2 regions of the Gemella parahaemolysans genome follow, and region 2 is predicted to be linked to the other one. Evidence: riboswitches for the same ligand, from Rfam matches in the RefSeq annotation. Region 2 holds a riboswitch; the other holds the start of a gene.

Region 1 (8,865 bases), on a different contig from region 2:
TGAAGTGGTTAGTGAAGAATGTAAGTTTTCCATCTTTATAAACACTTGGAATTTTTTCTAATTTATTACCATTCACATAGTAAACTTCTAATTTTTCATCCTCATTAGCTACGACAGCTACTGTAACTGCACGAGTTTCTCCTTGTTTATCGATTGTAGTTCCTTTAGAATCCGTGAAGTGTAAGTCTATTGTTTTAACAACACTTAGATTTTCATTTGCTTTTTTAACAAGTTCTTCAACTTTTGCAACAGTTTCTTTATCAGCTTTTTCAACTGAGAAGTTAGAGGCTTTTACAGTAGAGTTATCAAATGAAACTTTGATTTCTTCTGATGAACCATTTTCTACAACTTTAGCAACTAATGTATCTTTAAGAGATGCAGAATTAACTATTTCTTTAAGTTTTGATGCTTCTTCTTTGTTTACATCTTTGTCTGTAGCGATATTAGCTAAGGCTACTTTTTTAAGCTCTTCTAATTTTTCTTTTTCTTTTTTAGCTTTAGCAGCAGCTTCTTTTTCTAATCTTTCTTTTTCAAGACGATCAGCTTCAGCTTTTTCTCTTTCAAGTTTTTCTTTTTCAGCTTGAGCTTTAGCGGCAGCTTCTTTTTCAAGTTTTTCTTTTTCAGCTTGAGCTTTAGCGGCAGCTTCTTTTTCTAATCTTTCTTTTTCAAGACGATCAGCTTCAGCTTTTTCTCTTTCAAGTTTTTCTTTTTCAGCTTGGGCTTTAGCAGCAGCTTCTTTTTCAAGTCTATCTTTTTCAGCTTGAGCTTTAGCAGCAGCTTCTTTTTCAAGTCTATCTTTTTCAGCTTGAGCTTTAGCAGCAGCTTCTTTTTCAAGTCTATCTTTTTCAGCTTGAGCTTTAGCGGCAGCTTCTTTTTCAAGTCTATCTTTTTCAGCTTGAGCTTTAGCGGCAGCTTCTTTTTCAAGTCTATCTTTTTCAGCTTGAGCTTTAGCGGCAGCTTCTTTCTCAAGTCTTTCCTTTTCAAGACGATCAGCTTCAGCTTTTTCTTTTTCAAGTCTATCTTTTTCAGCTTGAGCTTTAGCAGCAGCTTCTTTTTCTAATCTTTCTTTTTCAAGACGATCAGCTTCAGCTTTTTCTCTTTCAAGTCTATCTTTTTCAGCTTGAGCTTTAGCAGCAGCTTCTTTCTCAAGTCTTTCCTTTTCAAGACGATCAGCTTCAGCTTTTTCTCTTTCAAGTTTTTCTTTTTCAGCTTGAGCTTTAGCAGCGGCTTCTTTTTCTAATCTTTCTTTTTCAAGACGATCAGCTTCGGCTTTTTGAGCTTGTTCTTTTTCAAGTCTCTCTTTTTCAGCTTGAGCTTTAGCAGCAGCTTCTTTTTCTAATCTCTCTTTTTCAGCTTGAGCTTTTGTAGTTTCATCTTTGCGTAATGATGTTACTTGATCGGCTGTTAGTGGAGTAGCACCATCCCAATTGAATTTAAGTGTTGCTGCAACATTTGAATGACCTTTTAATGGTTTTCCGTTTACTGATACTGAGAATGTAATAGTTTTTTCAGTTAATTTTTCAGGACTTGTGAAGTGGAATACTTTTTCATGACCTTCACCACCAAGATCAGTTCTTTCAGCTGCAGTACCATCAACAGTTAAAGTATCTACAGTTCCTACTAGAGTATTGATATATAAGTCTTTAAATGTTAAATAGTAGTTGTACGTATCATTTACTTTTTCAACACGAGTTTTTTCATGTACTAATGCACCATCTGCCATTGAAGTTCTATTAGATTCATGGGCATTATTAATTATAGCTGGAACTAAGTTATTTGCAGCTTCTTCTTTAACTTTTTCTACAGTAGGGAAGTCTAGAGCTATTGTACTTTCAGCAGCACGTTCTTCGAATCTAGGCTTAGCTCCACCTTTAGTTTGTACGCTAATTACAGTATCAACTTGAATTTTATCTAGAAGAGTATCAGTTAAGATTTTTCCTTCTTTTAGTTTAGTAGCTGCGTCAACTTCAGTAAAGTTAATTTCATTTCCTTTATAAGTAAGTTTAGAAACTGTGAATGGTTTATTACGTAATAAGTAAGTAGAAGATTTTCCTTCTTTAACTTGAATAGTGTATTGATATTTATCTCCAACTTTTTCAACTTTTACATCTTTAACAAATGCATTTTCATAGATTGAACTTGAATTAGTAGTTCTACCATTTAATTCGCCTTTAACAGTAGCTGGGAATGTAGTAGGAACTTTATCAGCATCTACTTCATGGTCAGGTACTGAAGGTTTAGCAGGTGTAACTTCTTTAGGTTTTTCCACTTTAGGGAAGTCTAAAGCTATTGTACTTTCAGCAGTTCTGTCTTCAAATCTAGGTTTAGCTCCACCTTTAGTTTGAACATTTAATACAGCATCAACTTGGATCTTGTCTAGAAGAGAATCAGTTAAGATTTTCCCTTCTTTTAACTTAGTAGCTGCATCAACTTCAGTAAAATTAATTTCAGTTCCTTTATAAGTAAGTTTAGAAACTGTGAATGGCTTATTACGTAATAAGAAGTTAGTAGATTTCCCTTCTTTAACTTGGATAGTATATTGATATTTATCCCCAACTTTTTCAACTTTTACATCTTTAACAAATGCATTTTCATAGATTGAAGCAGTACCAGTTGTTCTACCATTTAATTCAGCTTTTACTGTAGTAGGGAAAGTGTTAGGAACTTTATCAGCATCAACATTGTGGTCAGCAGCTGTTGGTGTAGCTGGTTTTGGTTCTTCTTTTGGTGTAGTTGGTGCAGGCTTAACTGGTTTAGGTTTAGCAGGTGCAACTACATCTTCTAATTTTACAGGTCTTTCCTTATAATCAGTAGCTGTTTCATAGTATAGTTTTAATGTAACAAAGTGAGACATAAGAGCACCATTTGGATATGGAGCAGTACCGTCTAATTGAATTTTTTCTAATAGTTTATCAGTAATGATAGATCCTTCTTTTACTGAAGAATTACCATTTGTTGCTAAAGTAGTTAATGGAATATCTTTACCTTGGTATGCTACTTTATGTAATTCGAATGGATAGAATTCTCCACCTACATCAGCAAGACCTTTTTTGAATCTTAAAGTATATTTGTATTTATCTCCAACTTTTTCTACTTTAACATAGTTATCTAACGCAGAACCGTATAATGATTCTTCATCGTTGTTGTTAGCATTTCTTAAATGTCCTTGAACGTGAATAGGGAAGTCTTTTTTTATAGTTCCTTTGTATTCAACGTCTTTGTTAGGATTTTCGTAAGTTGCTGCTTCATAGTTGTCAGCAGTTACTTTTTTTCTAGCTAAAGATGATAAGTCAAATTTTAAAATCATTTTTTGAGTTCCAAAACTTTGTCCAAATGAAGCCATAACAGGAACAAAAACTTCAGTGTATGTTTCTAGTTTATTGTTTGAATCGATTTTATTTTTATCTACATGGTAATTAACAATTTTTGGATAAACAGTACGATTAGGGAATTTTTCTTTGTATGCATTTATGAAGTTATCTGTTTCATTAGTACTATAATTCTCAACAATAGTTGAATCTTTATACTCACTATCTGCAATTTTTTCACGATCTGCGTGAGTCTTATCTCCATCATAGTATTTTAAATCTCCTAAATAACCAGTAAGACCACTAAATGTGATAGGTTTAAATGAAACATTTACAGAGTATTCTCCATTTTTTACTATTAATTTTGTTTTTTCATTATCGATTGCAGCGGCAGCCATAGAAGGACGACCTTCTTCATGGAATTTTAATGCTTCAGCACTAATCTTATATTCTCCATCTTTTAAAGCTTTAACATCTTGAGCTACAGTAGCCGGTTCTTCAGCTTTAGGAGCAGTAGTTGCTGTCGTTGGTGTAGTAGTAGGGGCTGCAGCAGAGTTCACTGTTGGAGTTGCTGATGAATTAGTTTCTCCAGTAGTAGATGCTGGCGCTGTAGGTTGTGTAGTAGTTGGCTTCGTAGTAGAAGTTGTTGTATTTTCTACGACAGGTGTTTCTTCTGCTGCAAATGCGAAACTATCCTGATCGTATGCTTCAATTGCTGCAACAGCAGAAAAAATTGCAGTTGCTGACAAAACTTTTAATAATGTTGTATTTTTCATATTAGGAATTTTCTCCTTTATTTTGTATATTATTAGATATTAAATTGTTATCACTATTATAATACAAAAATAATAAAAAATAAAGAAAAAAATGATAATTGATATCAATTATCCCTAAAGAAGAAGTATTTTTTCTTAATTTTTTCAAAAATAAGTCACAATTTAGCCACAAATAAAAAATGAATTTGAATTATCTTCAAACTCATTTTTTATAAAATTATTTATTGGATTTTTTACGTAAAGCAAATGCAGTTAATAGTGAAATCAATCCGAAGAAAGCTGTAGTAGAAGTAGTTGTACCAGTTTTTGGTAATGTTTTATCAGTATTTTTAACAGTTCCTTTAATTTCAGATGGAATATTTTTACTCTCTGAGTTATGAAGTTCATCTGAAGATTCTTTTTGATTTTTAATATAGTTTTCTAAATCAAATTCAGGTTTATCTAATATAGTAGCTTCACCTTTAGCAGTAATTGGACCATTATGATTCTTAAGGAATCCATCTAAATCAAATTCAGGTTTATCTAATGTAACGGCTTCACCTTTAGCTGTTAAAGGGGCCTTATTTTCATTTTCGATACGCTCTTTTTCAGCTTTTTCTTTAGCTAATCTTTCATTTTTGATACGTTCTTTTTCAGCTTTTTCTTTAGCTAATCTTTCATTTTCGATACGTTCTTTTTCAGCTTTTTCTTTAGCTAATCTTTCATTTTCGATACGTTCTTTTTCAGCTTTTTCTTTAGCTAATCTTTCATTTTCGATGCGTTCTTTTTCAGCTTTTTCTTTAGCTAATCTTTCATTTTCGATACGTTCTTTTTCAGCTTTTTCTTTAGCTAATCTTTCATTTTCGATACGTTCTTTTTCAGCTTTTTCTTTAGCTAATCTTTCATTTTCGATACGTTCTTTTTCAGCTTTTTCTTTGGCTAATCTTTCATTTTCGATACGTTCTTTTTCAGCTTTTTCTTTGGCTAATCTTTCATTTTCGATACGCTCTTTTTCAGCTTTTTCTTTAGCTAATCTTTCATTTTCGATACGCTCTTTTTCAGCTTTTTCTTTAGCTAATTTTTCATTTTCGATACGTTCTTTTTCAGCTTTTTCTTTGGCTAATTTTTCTGTATCTACTTTAGGAACAGTGATTGTTTTTGTTGCTAGTGAGCTTAGATCGAATTTTAAAATCATACGTTGAGTACCTGAACCTTTAAAGATAGATTCCATTACTGGTACGAATACTTGTGTATATGTTTCTAGTTTGTTATCTGAATCGATTTTGTTCTTATCTACATTATAAGAAAGAGTTTTTGGATAAACCGTACGTTCAGGGAACTTTTGCTTATAAGTGTCTATATAGTCATCTTTTTCATTTTCTGAGTAATTTTCAACAATCGTTGTATTTTTAAACTCATTATCTTTTATTTCAGAGCGATTAGCATGAGTCTTATTACCATCGTAATATTTTAAATCACCCAAATATCCGCTAAATACACCCATTTTTATTGGTTTAAAAGCAACATTTACAGAATATTGCCCATTTTTAACGATTAATTTTGTTTTTTCTTTATCTAATCCAGCAGCAGCCATTGACTGTTTACCTTCTTCAGAGAAGTTTAGGGCTTCGGTTTTAATATTATATACACCATCTTGTAATTTTTTAACATCTTGTGATACTATTTTTGTTTCAGTATTATTTTGAGTTGCAGATGTTGTAACTTCGGTAGCAAATGCATTATGATCATAAGATTCTATTGCTGCGATTGCAGTGAAAATTGCAGATGCAGAAAGAACTTTTAATAATGTTGTATGTTTCATATTATTGAAATTTCTCCTTAAAATTATGTTTTGTGATTGTAAATATTATCACTATTATTATAATACAAAGATATAAATTAATAAAGAAAAAAGTGATAACTATTTTCAATTATGAGTAGAAACAATCAAAAAATACAATGAAGTTTCACTATTACTTCACAAATTAGCCAAAATTATTCGAGGGTTAATTTTAAAATATAAAAAAATATTATTTTCGTAGAAGATATATAGTAAGTATTTGGATTAAAGAAATTTTGTAAGTGTTTAAACTAAATTGTTGACATTTAATTTTTTCTGTGTTACGATTTTAGAAAATGAATAGAGTAAATCACTGGGGGAGCCTTTTGGCTGAGATAACATAGTTAGACCCTTAGACCTGAACTAGATAATGCTAGCGTAGGAAATGTGAATATTTTTATAATAGAAGTAATCCACTATAGGTGGATAATAAGATATTGTTAATATAGTTCTCAGAGTTCTTTTACGTTAGTAAGGGGACTTTTTTATTTATCATAAGTGATATTATTTTATACTAAAATTAAATATACTGAGGGGGATATACCTATGAAACTTATTACTGATATTATGGAAGAAAAGGCATTACCAATTGTTGATAAGATTTACAATGATGGCTTTATTCAAGGATTAATTCGCGCTGATTTATCAGAGAAAGCAGTAGAGCACTATCTGAAAGCTGATGCACTATATTTAGAGAGCTTTAGCGATATTTATGCCATTCTTTTAGCGAAAAGTAATGATAAAGTTGAAAAAAACTTTTTCTTAGGTCAGATTAATTTTGTATTAAATGAGGAAATTGCTGCACATAAAAACTTAGCAGATTATATAGGGAGAGACTATCAAGAGATTATTAAAGGCGGAGAGTGGTATCCATCTGCAGACCATTATATAAAGCATATGTATTATAATGCATTTGCATTTGGTATGGCAGAAACACTAAGTGCAATGGCACCATGTCCATGGATTTATAAAATGGTAGCTAGAAAGATTTTAGCTAATCACAATTTAGCAGAAGATCATCCACTAAAATTCTGGGTTGAATTTTATGCTGATGGCTTAGTAGATGAAGTACTTACTGAGTATCACAAAATTATCAATCGTGAAGCTGAATTTATGAGTGAAGAAGGTAAACAAAGACTTATTAAAAACTTCTTAGAAAGTTGTGAACATGAACGTCGTTTCTTCAATATGGCTTATATACAAGAACGTTGGGATTTAGAGGTATAGGGTATGAGTAAACTTAATATTGCATTAACTATTGCTGGAACTGATCCAACTGGTGGAGCAGGAATTATGGCGGATTTAAAAAGTTTTCAAGCACGTGAAGTGTATGGAATGGCTGTAGTTACTAGTGTCGTTGCACAAAATACGCTGGGTGTTCAAATGATAAGGAATCTAGATTTAGATATATTAGAAGCGCAATTAAAAAGTGTGTTTGACGATATAACACCTGATAGTATAAAAACTGGAATGATAGCAAATGCTGACATGATGAAATTAATTAAAAGATATTTACCAAAATATGTTCCTTATGTTGTTGATCCGGTTATGGTTGCGACAAGTGGGGATAAATTGATAGATGATGTTGCGAGAAAACATCTAAAAGAAGAAATATTACCATTAGCAACTATTATTACACCAAATGTACCTGAAGCAGAAGAAATTGTTAATTTTAAAATATTAACAGAAGATGATGTTAATCGTGCAGGAAAATTCATTATCGATGAAGTTGGATGTAAGTCAGTAGTTATAAAAGGTGGACATCTAACAGGTGAAGCGAAAGATTATTTATTTTTAAATGATGGGACTAAAAAAGTATGGACTAGTGAAAGATTTAAGACTAATCATACACATGGAACAGGTTGTACCTTCTCAGCAGTTATTACAGCTGAATTAGCAAAAGGAAAAAGTATTGTTGAAGCTGTAGAAATTGGGAAAAAGTTCATTACAGCCGCAATTAAATACACACCAGAAATAGGTCATGGAAATGGACCTGTGAATCATATAGCATTTAAAGGATATTTATAAATATGACAAGTTTAAAATTATTAAAAGAGAAAGCACCGTTAGTGATTTGTATAACTAATGATGTAGTTAAAAATTTCACAGCAAATGGATTAGTAGCACTAGGAGCATCACCAGCGATGAGTGAATATCCAAAAGATTTAGAAGATTTATTAAAATATGCTGGAGGATTATTAATTAATATCGGTACATTAACAGATGAAACTTGGAAGTTATACCAAGAAGCACTTAAAATAGCTGAAAAATACAATGTGCCTGCAGTATTAGATCCTGTAGCTTGTGGAGCGGGAGCGTATAGAAAAAAAGTATCAGATGATTTAATTAACAATTACAAGTTAGCAGCTATAAGAGGAAATGCTGGAGAAATTGCATCTTTAGTCGGCATAAATGTAGCCTCTAAGGGAGTAGACAGTGCGGGAGTAGATAATATTGATGAAATTGCCTTAGCAGCAAATGCTAAGTATAATATCCCTATAGTAGTAACTGGAGAAGTTGATGCTATTGCTGTTAATGGAGAAGTAGTAACTATCCATAATGGAAGTGCAATGATGCCTAAAGTTATTGGAACAGGATGCTTATTAGGGGCTGTATTAGCAAGTTTTATTGGACTAGAGAAAGGTGAAGAATTAAAATCATTAGAGACAGCTATGTTAGCATATAATATTGCCGGGGAAATGGCGGAAAAACGTCCTAATGGACATCTTCCAGGAACATTCAAAGTCGAATTTATTAATGCGTTATATGAAATCACTGATAAAGATATTGAAACATTTAAAAAGGTGAAATAATTATGTTTAATAAAGAACTATTAAAATTATATTTTATTTGTGGAACTACTACTTGCTTAGGTAAGGACTTATATACAGTAGTTGAAGATGCTTTAAAAGGTGGAATAACTTTATTTCAATTTCGTGAAAAAGGTGAAGGAGCCTTAGAA
Region 2 (8,865 bases):
TCAAGAGATTGTTAAAGCAATGAAGTATGTTAAGCCATGTAAAACTCTCGATTTAGGGGCCGGACAAGGTAAAAATTCGCTATACCTTTCTACACTAAATTTTAATATAACAGCGGTTGACATTAACGCTAAATTCTTACAAGATTTAGCAGATATTTCAATTATAGAAAAATTAGATCTAAATGTTTTCAAGCACGATATTTCAACTGCTAATATAAAGGATACTTACGATTTTATATTTTCTACAGATGTATTCATGTATTTAAATCCTACAAGAATCCACAGTATTATTAGTAATATGAAAAAGCAAACAAATGATAAAGGATATAACTTAATTGTAAGTGCCTTAAATGCCACAAAACATGGTTTGCCTCTTACCCCTTTTCCCTTTACCTTTATAGAAAATGAACTTAAGGAATACTATGAGGATTGGAAAATTATTACTTATAGTGAAAACATCACCGCTTCACCTTATCCGTACGCTGTAATCCTTGCTCAAAAAGTATCAGAATAAAACTAACCCCACAAGATTTTTTATTTTCTTGTGGGGCTTTCTTCTATTCAATATTTTCTCTAATATCTTTCTGATACCATACTACATCATACCAACGATTGAACTTATATCCTACTTTTTCAAAATGAGCTACTTTTCTAAATCCTCTTTTTTCATGAAATGAAATGCTTCCTTCATCAGGATATGCTATACATGATGTTAATCTACACATACCTTTATCATAAAGTTGTCTTTCGAGTTCAGTATATAACTTTTCTCCAACACCTTTACCTCGAGCTTTTTCATCTAGATAGATTGTAATCTCAGCTGTCCATTTGTATGCATCCTTCGGATAAAATTCACTAGCATAAGCATAACCTAATATATCGTTAGCTTCTTCAGCAACCAAAAATGGATAACTTTGAATAGATTTCGAAATTTTCTCCTCAAATTCATGTACACTTGGTACAGTATAATCAAAAGTAATTGCAGTGTGTTCTACATACGGTCTATAAATATCTACTAGTTTTCTGGCATCTTTTAAGTCAACCGTTCTAATATTTATCATGGTTTTCTCCTTAAATACTTTCTTTAATTTAAACAATAATTTCTTTGAAATCTATAATAAGATTCCTAAATATATAGCCTAACAAAGACGTTTTTTATATTTTAAAATTAATTTACGATTATTTATTTAATATCTTCTTTTTTGATTTTATCTAATAAAGCCTTACATCCCTTAGTTACATCATTGAATGTTGTTTTGAAATCTCCTGTATACCATGGATCATCGATAATTCTATCTTCTCCAGCATACTCTAATAATTTCTTAACCTCTCCTGTTTTTCTACCTGCAATGAATTTTTTAATATTTTCTATATTACTATCATCCATTCCTACGATATAATCTGAATCTAAGTCATTATCATTTAGGATACGAGAATACATCCCTTCTACACCAATACCAACTTTAGCGAGTTCATTTCTAGTACCACTGTGTACAGGATTTCCATGTTCCCAACTACTAGTTGCAGCTGAATCAATTAAGATTTTTTCACTTAATCCTTCTTTTTCAACCATGTCTCTAAATATTGCTTCTGCCATTGGTGAACGGCAGATATTTCCTAAACAAACAAATAACACTTTTACCATTTTTTCGTTACCTCATTCTTGTTTTCATATTTTTTATTATATCATAAAGATTTTAAAACAACATAACAAAGTACTTTTTACTGAGTTTAATCATTATTTGAATTTTATATTTTACATGCTATAATAAGATTAAATTTAACCGTTAATAAGGAGATTAGTATGATAAAAAATTTAGTATGCTATAAACAATTACCAATTTGGACAACTGAAACACTTCCTAAACCTTTTAGACAAAAACACAACACTAGAAAAGACGTCTGGGCAAAATTAACAATTCTAAAAGGACAATTACAATTTACAGAATTAACTGCAGATAATGAAGTTATAGCTGAGCACATCTTTACCCCTGAGAGCGAAATTCCATTCGTAGAACCGCAAGCATGGCATCGTGTTGCACCTTTATCTGATGACTTAGAATGTTTCTTAGAATTTTACTGCGAACCGAAAAATTATTTCAAAAACAAATACGATATTAATCCTGCTCACTCTGAAATAGTAGAAGCCTTGGAGACTATTAAACCTTGTAAAACGTTAGATTTGGGATCTGGGCAGGGGCGTAATGCTTTATTTCTTTCTAAACTTGGCTTTGAAGTGACTGCAGTAGATAATAATATTCCTGCTTTAGAATTTTTGATGGAAACATCAAAAATCGAAAATTTAGATATTAAAATCGGTAGTTATGATATTAATACAGCAGCTCTTAGAAATACCTATGATTTCATCTTTTCAACAGTAGTTTTAATGTTTATCGAGGAAGAATCTATTCCTAAAGTTATTAAAAATATGCAAGATCAAACTAATATAGGTGGCTATAATTTAATAGTTGCTGCTATGTCTACTGATGATGCCCCTTGTCCACTACCGTTCCCTTTTACTTTCAAAGAAAATGAACTTAAAGAATATTATAAAAACTGGGAGTTTATTAAATATAATGAAGATTTTGGACAACTTCATAAAACTGATGCTAATGGTAATAGATTTAAGCTACGTTTTGCTACTATGCTTGCTAAAAAAATTAAATAATTTTCTTTCAAGCTACATTTTTGACACCGTTATCAACGTATGATATAATTTTAGCAATCATTAAAACATTTGGGGTGCTTTTATGCTGAGATTATACCCATAGAACCTGACGTTGTTAGTACAGCCGTAGGAAAATGTTAATTTAACTAACTATACTTATTTGTATTTTTGATTTTAAAAGTACCTCTTGTTGTTTTAATGAATATAAAATAACAGGAGGTTTTTCTTATGAAAAAATGGTCTACAAAGGACATAATTATTATAGCTTTAATAGGATTCTTATTTGGGGGGATATTCCTTGCAACAAGTTTGGTTTACGTTCCATTAAAAGCTGCTCTTGGAGCAGTAGGATACGCACCATTCGCTAACTCAATATTATTTGGATTATGGGTAATGGCTGGACCGGTTGCTGCAGTACTTATTCAAAAACCAGGTAGTGCTACACTTGGAGAAGTTCTAGGAGCATTAGCTGAAATGCTATATGGTTCATACTTTGGTGCTGCCGTTCTTGTTTCAGGATTAGTACAAGGAGTAGGATCTGAAGTTGGTTTCTTAGCTACAAGATACAAACGCTACGATACATTTTCACTATTCCTTTCTGCAGTAGGTATTACGCTATTTAGCTTTGCTTATAAGTATTTCCAAGCTGGTTATGAAGCATTTTCTGTAGGTATGATTCTAGCAATTCTAATTGTACGTTTTATTTCTGTATTCTTCTTTGGAGTCATCTGCGTTAAATTAATTTTAAATATTGTTAATAAAGTACAAAATAGTGGTAATAAATAATGAATATTATAGAAATCGATAATTTTTCTCTAAAAATTAAAGATAAAGTCTTGTTTGATAATGTTAGTTTAAAAATAAAAGAACATAGTTGGTTAGTTCTAACCGGGAATATTGGTAGTGGTAAGTCTACCCTACTTCGTACTATTTGTAAATTAAATAAAGAACATTACGAGGGAGTAATTAGTTATAGAGGAAAAAATATTGTTGATATTCCCATGCAAGAACACGTTAAAAAAATTGGATATGTGATGCAACATGCAATTAATCAGTTTGTTATGCCTACTTTAGAAGAAGAAATAATCTTTGCTCTAGAAAATTTATGTCTAGAACCCAAGATTATTAACGAAAAACTAGATTATGCTTTATCAATTACAAACACTCGAGAAATTTCTACTAAGCATATCCATACATTATCTGGGGGGGAACGACAGCGAGCTGCTTTTGCTGTAGCATTAGCTATGGGAAGTGAAGTTTTAATTTTAGATGAACCATTTGCCAATGTTGATAAGAAGACTCGTAATTCTCTATTGACTCTTCTGAAAGACTTAAACAAACATGGAGTAACAATAATTGTTTGTGATCATGAATATCAACTTTATCTAAATTATGCAGATACATTTTATTGTTTAGAAAATGGACATTTCAAGCTAATTAATAACCCTAATATTATTTCTAATAATATTAGTCTATGTAATACTATTAAATCTAATCAAATATTAAAACTAGAAAATGTTAAGATTAACCAAGGTGATAAGGAACTACTGAATATAAGTAATTTTGACATTTATAAAGGGATTACTACTTTAACTGGAGATAATGGTACTGGAAAAACAACATTGCTTCATGCTATTTCTCAATTAAAAAAGTATGATGGAAATATATACTTTAATAATTTGAAGGTTAAAAAATCAAGAAAACTATATAAAAAAATAAGCACTTGTTTACAAGATGCCTTTCAACAGTTTATAAGTTTGATGCCTCGCGAAGAGATTTCTATGCAAAAAGATATTTGGGATCATGCTACCGCATGGCAAGAAAAACTTCTAAAAGAATTTGATTTAGAAAAAGAACTCGATAAAAGTCTATATTATTATAGTGGAGGACAAAGAAAACTTATCCAACTTATGTGTTTATTAAGCCAAAAAACTGAACTTCTTCTGTTAGATGAACCCTTTACTCATCTCGACGAAAGAGCATGTTCATTTGTAATGGATTGGATTGAAGAAAATAAAAAAGTTGCTGGGCAATCATTTATTATTGTTAGTCACAGATTAGAACCACTGAATAATAGAAGTGATTATCATATTGAAATTTCAGATAATACTCTACATTATATAAAGGAGGGGGATTATGGAAAAGAAAATAATTAGTCCTACTCTAGCATTAATAGTATTATTATTAACTATTTGGATTTCATTTAGTAAATTATTAATTTTAAATTTTATGATTATTGGGGTAACAATTCTCTATTTTTCTCTATCAAGATACTGGAAAAAGTTACTGTATTTCATCCTAGTACCACTATTACCAGCATTAGGTTCTGGTTGGGCCATAATCGTTCATAGTTCAAATTATAAATTTGCTCTATTAATTTTTTCTAGAACATATAGCTTTGCAGCCTTAGGTTTATTCATGGCAACATACATTTCTCTAGTAGAACTGTTAAAATATTTCGAACAGCATGGTCTATCCTCAAATGTAGTTTATGGGCTCCTAGTAGTTATCCAAGCATTACCGAGAATCCAATATGAAACTCAGATGATTACAAAATCCAGTCGTTTAAGAGGAGTTTTCTTAGCTTTTTGGTCACCATACTATTACGCTAAAGCTATTTTTATTGCTTTAACATGGCAACCACAAATTTCAGAAGCAATGACGGTTCATGCCTATGAAGACTACAAACAAAGAACTCATTATAATAAGTATATTGTTGATAAAAACAAAAGTGTAATTATATTAGTAATATTTTTACTAATATCAACGGCTTTATTAATACTTAATATATAGAATAATGCCATCATGGATAAAATTCATGATGGCATTTATTGTATTCAAAAATAAAAAACTGGCGGGAATGTGTGGGAATCGAACCCACCCAAGAGGCTCTTAACCCCTCATACTAGTTTTGAAGACTAGAGAGCACACCAGAACTCATCCACTCCCATATATGTCTATATTATATACTAAATATCAAAAAAAATCAAGGTGATTTGTTAACGTATACAAGTATTTAAATTATGATTTTTACTAAAAAAAGAAATTTCTACCACTTAGTTTTAGTTTTTTACCACTTACTTAAAAACTATTAAGTTTTATGACTAAATAGCGTATAATATAATTACAAATCATAGAGAGGAGACAATATGAAAATTAATATCGAACTAGACTCGAATCTTAAAGAAATTGAACTAGTTATTAAGACACCAGACTTAAATAATGATGTCATCTTAATTAAAGAATTAGTTGAAAAAGCTATAGTAAACTCTCAAAAAATAATTTTCTACAAAGGTGATTCTGAATATTTTATCCCTCTAGAATCTATTTTATTCTTTGAAACAGATGATAATAAAGTCTATGCTCATACTACCGATGAATTTTTTGAAGTAAAATTCAAATTATATGAATTAGAGCGACTTATTCCTTTTTACTATTGTCGAATTTCTAAGAGTTCAATAATAAATACAAAAGCAATTTATTCACTAGAAAAATCTTTTTCTGGCTCGAGCACCGCTTCTTTTTCTAATTCAAAGAAGCAAGTCCATATTTCAAGACATTACTACAAAATATTAAAAGATAAATTAAAAGAAATGAGGTAAAAATAAATGAGAAGAAGTTTTATTGGGTTATTCTTTATAATCCTTGCATTAACTACTTTACTTGATGGATTTAGTATTTTCCCAAATGGATCAATCTTTCTAACTATATGTACTGTTGTACTAGGATTTTTCGCAATCCGAGGTTTAATGGATTTTGATTCATTTGGAACAATATTCCCTCTAGCATTATTATTCTATGTATACAATAAAAATTATCACTTTGCGGATATATCAGGTGGAAAAATATTCTTTGTTGCTATTTTCCTTAGTCTAGGTATTTCTATGATTATTCCTAGAAGATATAAATATAGCGAAATTAGAAAATTTTATCGAAGAAAAAGACATCAAAAGATTGAAAATGGTTATGATTACTCTGATGTAACATTTGGGGAAAATACTCAATATATTGACATAACTAAATCAGATTCTTTTTCTACTTCTACAACATTTGGAACTACTACTATTTATTTTGAAAAATTAGATACTTATCCTATTAAAAACTTTGAACTTAATGTCTCAGTTACCTTTGGAGATTTAAAGTTATATGTACCAAAAGAATGGTCTGTTGAAAATAATACAAATAATATTTTATCTAGAGTTCCAAAGTATATTAATAGTATCGATAAAGATGTGAAGATTATCTTAAATGGTTCGGTAACATTCGGAGAAATTAAAATAATACATGTATAAAAAAATAACTCTCAAGAATTCTAGCAATCTTGAGAGTTCTATTTTTAGTTGTTTTCTGCTTTCTTTTGCTGTTCTCTTTTTTCTACTAACTTAGATAAATAGATAGAACCTACAGTTAATAAAATTACTAATAATGAAGCAATTAAAAATTCTTTACTGAAGATATTTGTACTAGTAGCTCCGAAGTTTAAGAATACTACTGTTCCAGGGATGATACCAAGTACGCTCGCTATCATATATTTTGATAAACTGATATTAGTTAAACCATATCCGTAGTTTATCATATTATATGGTACTAAAGGTATTAGTCTCAGTATTACTAAACTCATCATTAGTTTTTCATCACTAACATTAAAAATTCTATCGTGTTGCTTAGGTGTCATTTTTTTCTTAAGGTAGTTTTTCACCCATTCACGACCGAAACGACGTGATATTACAAACATAATATAACAATTTAATGACGCTCCAACGAAAGTTAGTAAACTTCCTTCTACAAAACCAAACGCTACTCCTCCAGCAACAGCAAGTATCGGAACTGGAAAGAAAAATACCGGTAAGAACATAAACATTAATACATAAATTATCGGTGCTAAGACACCAAAACTTTGAATAAACTCAGTCATTACTCTCCTCCTATTTAAAGTATGCTGATACTTTCTCTAAAAACTCTAATTCTATATATGAAGCGATTTTCTTAAATGTAGTTTCATCCATCAGCATTTTATCATTTTCACTATACTGTCTAAATGCCATACTACACCAAGTAACTCCTCTTAGACAATTAAATATTAAATACCTCTCGAATCTTTCTCTATCAAAATTTCTATAATTATTATATTCTTCTAAAAACTTATTAATTTCATTTTCTGATAAAATAATATCAGTTTTCCAAAATGTCGTTGTCGGGGCTAGGAAATGTGCTAAATCTTGTTCACATTCACCAATTAATGCCTTTTCCCAATCGATAACATAGCTATCTTCTTTTCTCTCTCCTATTAGGAAATTTCCTGAATTTAATTCTGTATTAATAATACACGGATTAGCTATAGTATATTCTTCTGGAATAAGTGTTTGACATTTTTCTAAAAAGATTTTGATATAGTTACTAACCTTTTTGTCTGCCTTCTCCCAAGCTAAATACTCTCTAGACATCTGTTTACATTCATCAAACATCAACTGAAATGGATTAGAAGCATTTATCAAATTATTTTCACCGTATTTTGTATTATGAACTGTACTTAATAAATACGCACCAATTTCCATATCTATTTTGTAATTAAGAGGTCTTCCGTTTAGGAATTCCATTGTTAAATATTTATACGGCAATAAGTTTGTTTCTGTTACTACATCGTAAGGCTTTGGAGTAACTCCACTATCTTTCAACAATTGCAAAGTTTCATATTCATATTCTATTTGATTTTCAAGATTCATCTGACTCTTCATATTTATTCTAAGAACCTTTTTCAAATCTCCTTCATCAAAGGTAAAATTAATATTATACTCTCCTGCTCCTAATAACTTAATATTACTATAACCTGTTTCTGCTAACAGAAGATCTTCTTTCGTATCAATATCTAAGCCGGCTTCGCCTAAATAATAACTCAAATTTTGTTCATTACAAATATCAAGTAAATTTTCTAAAACAGTGTTATCTCCGTAACTTGGAAGATTGAAAACTTCTTTAATAGCTTTTTTCATTCCTATTAAAAAATATCCTCCATCAACACTTGGATTTATAACAACATCATGCTTATCTAATTTTTCAAATGCAGTAGTAATAATATTTTTTTGCAGATTATAGATATCTGAACCCAGTAAAATCACCTTATCACTGGTTTTTAACTCATCTTTAATTGCATTATACATTTTATCACCGAGTGTTTCACCCACTTGATAAAAAAATTC

The links. A riboswitch is a leader RNA that binds a small molecule or an ion and turns the genes downstream of it on or off. The one in region 2 is predicted to bind thiamine pyrophosphate.
Region 1: linked by a shared signal. The riboswitch ahead of tenA (thiaminase II) and the one ahead of ACWOBP_RS06285 (ECF transporter S component) in region 2 are both predicted to bind thiamine pyrophosphate.

The regions. Positions count from the first base shown of each region.
Region 1 is NZ_JBSMTP010000002.1:81,741-90,605, forward strand. It holds gene ACWOBP_RS02135 (peptidase) at 1-4,084, opposite strand, end outside; gene ACWOBP_RS02140 (LPXTG cell wall anchor domain-containing protein) at 4,302-5,885, opposite strand; TPP riboswitch at 6,209-6,306, shown strand; gene tenA (thiaminase II) at 6,450-7,130, shown strand; gene thiD (bifunctional hydroxymethylpyrimidine kinase/phosphomethylpyrimidine kinase) at 7,134-7,931, shown strand; gene thiM (hydroxyethylthiazole kinase) at 7,934-8,716, shown strand; gene thiE (thiamine phosphate synthase) at 8,719-8,865, shown strand, end outside.
Region 2 is NZ_JBSMTP010000009.1:22,975-31,839, forward strand. It holds gene tehB (SAM-dependent methyltransferase TehB) at 1-514, shown strand, start outside; gene ACWOBP_RS06270 (N-acetyltransferase family protein) at 558-1,061, opposite strand; gene ACWOBP_RS06275 (low molecular weight protein-tyrosine-phosphatase) at 1,184-1,645, opposite strand; gene tehB (SAM-dependent methyltransferase TehB) at 1,805-2,668, shown strand; TPP riboswitch at 2,729-2,818, shown strand; gene ACWOBP_RS06285 (ECF transporter S component) at 2,897-3,454, shown strand; gene ACWOBP_RS06290 (ATP-binding cassette domain-containing protein) at 3,454-4,824, shown strand; gene ACWOBP_RS06295 (energy-coupling factor transporter transmembrane component T) at 4,805-5,461, shown strand; tRNA gene ACWOBP_RS06300 (tRNA-Sec) at 5,521-5,617, opposite strand; gene ACWOBP_RS06305 (LytTR family DNA-binding domain-containing protein) at 5,818-6,270, shown strand; gene ACWOBP_RS06310 (LiaF transmembrane domain-containing protein) at 6,277-6,960, shown strand; gene ACWOBP_RS06315 (TVP38/TMEM64 family protein) at 7,005-7,583, opposite strand; gene ACWOBP_RS06320 (TIGR04282 family arsenosugar biosynthesis glycosyltransferase) at 7,594-8,865, opposite strand, start outside.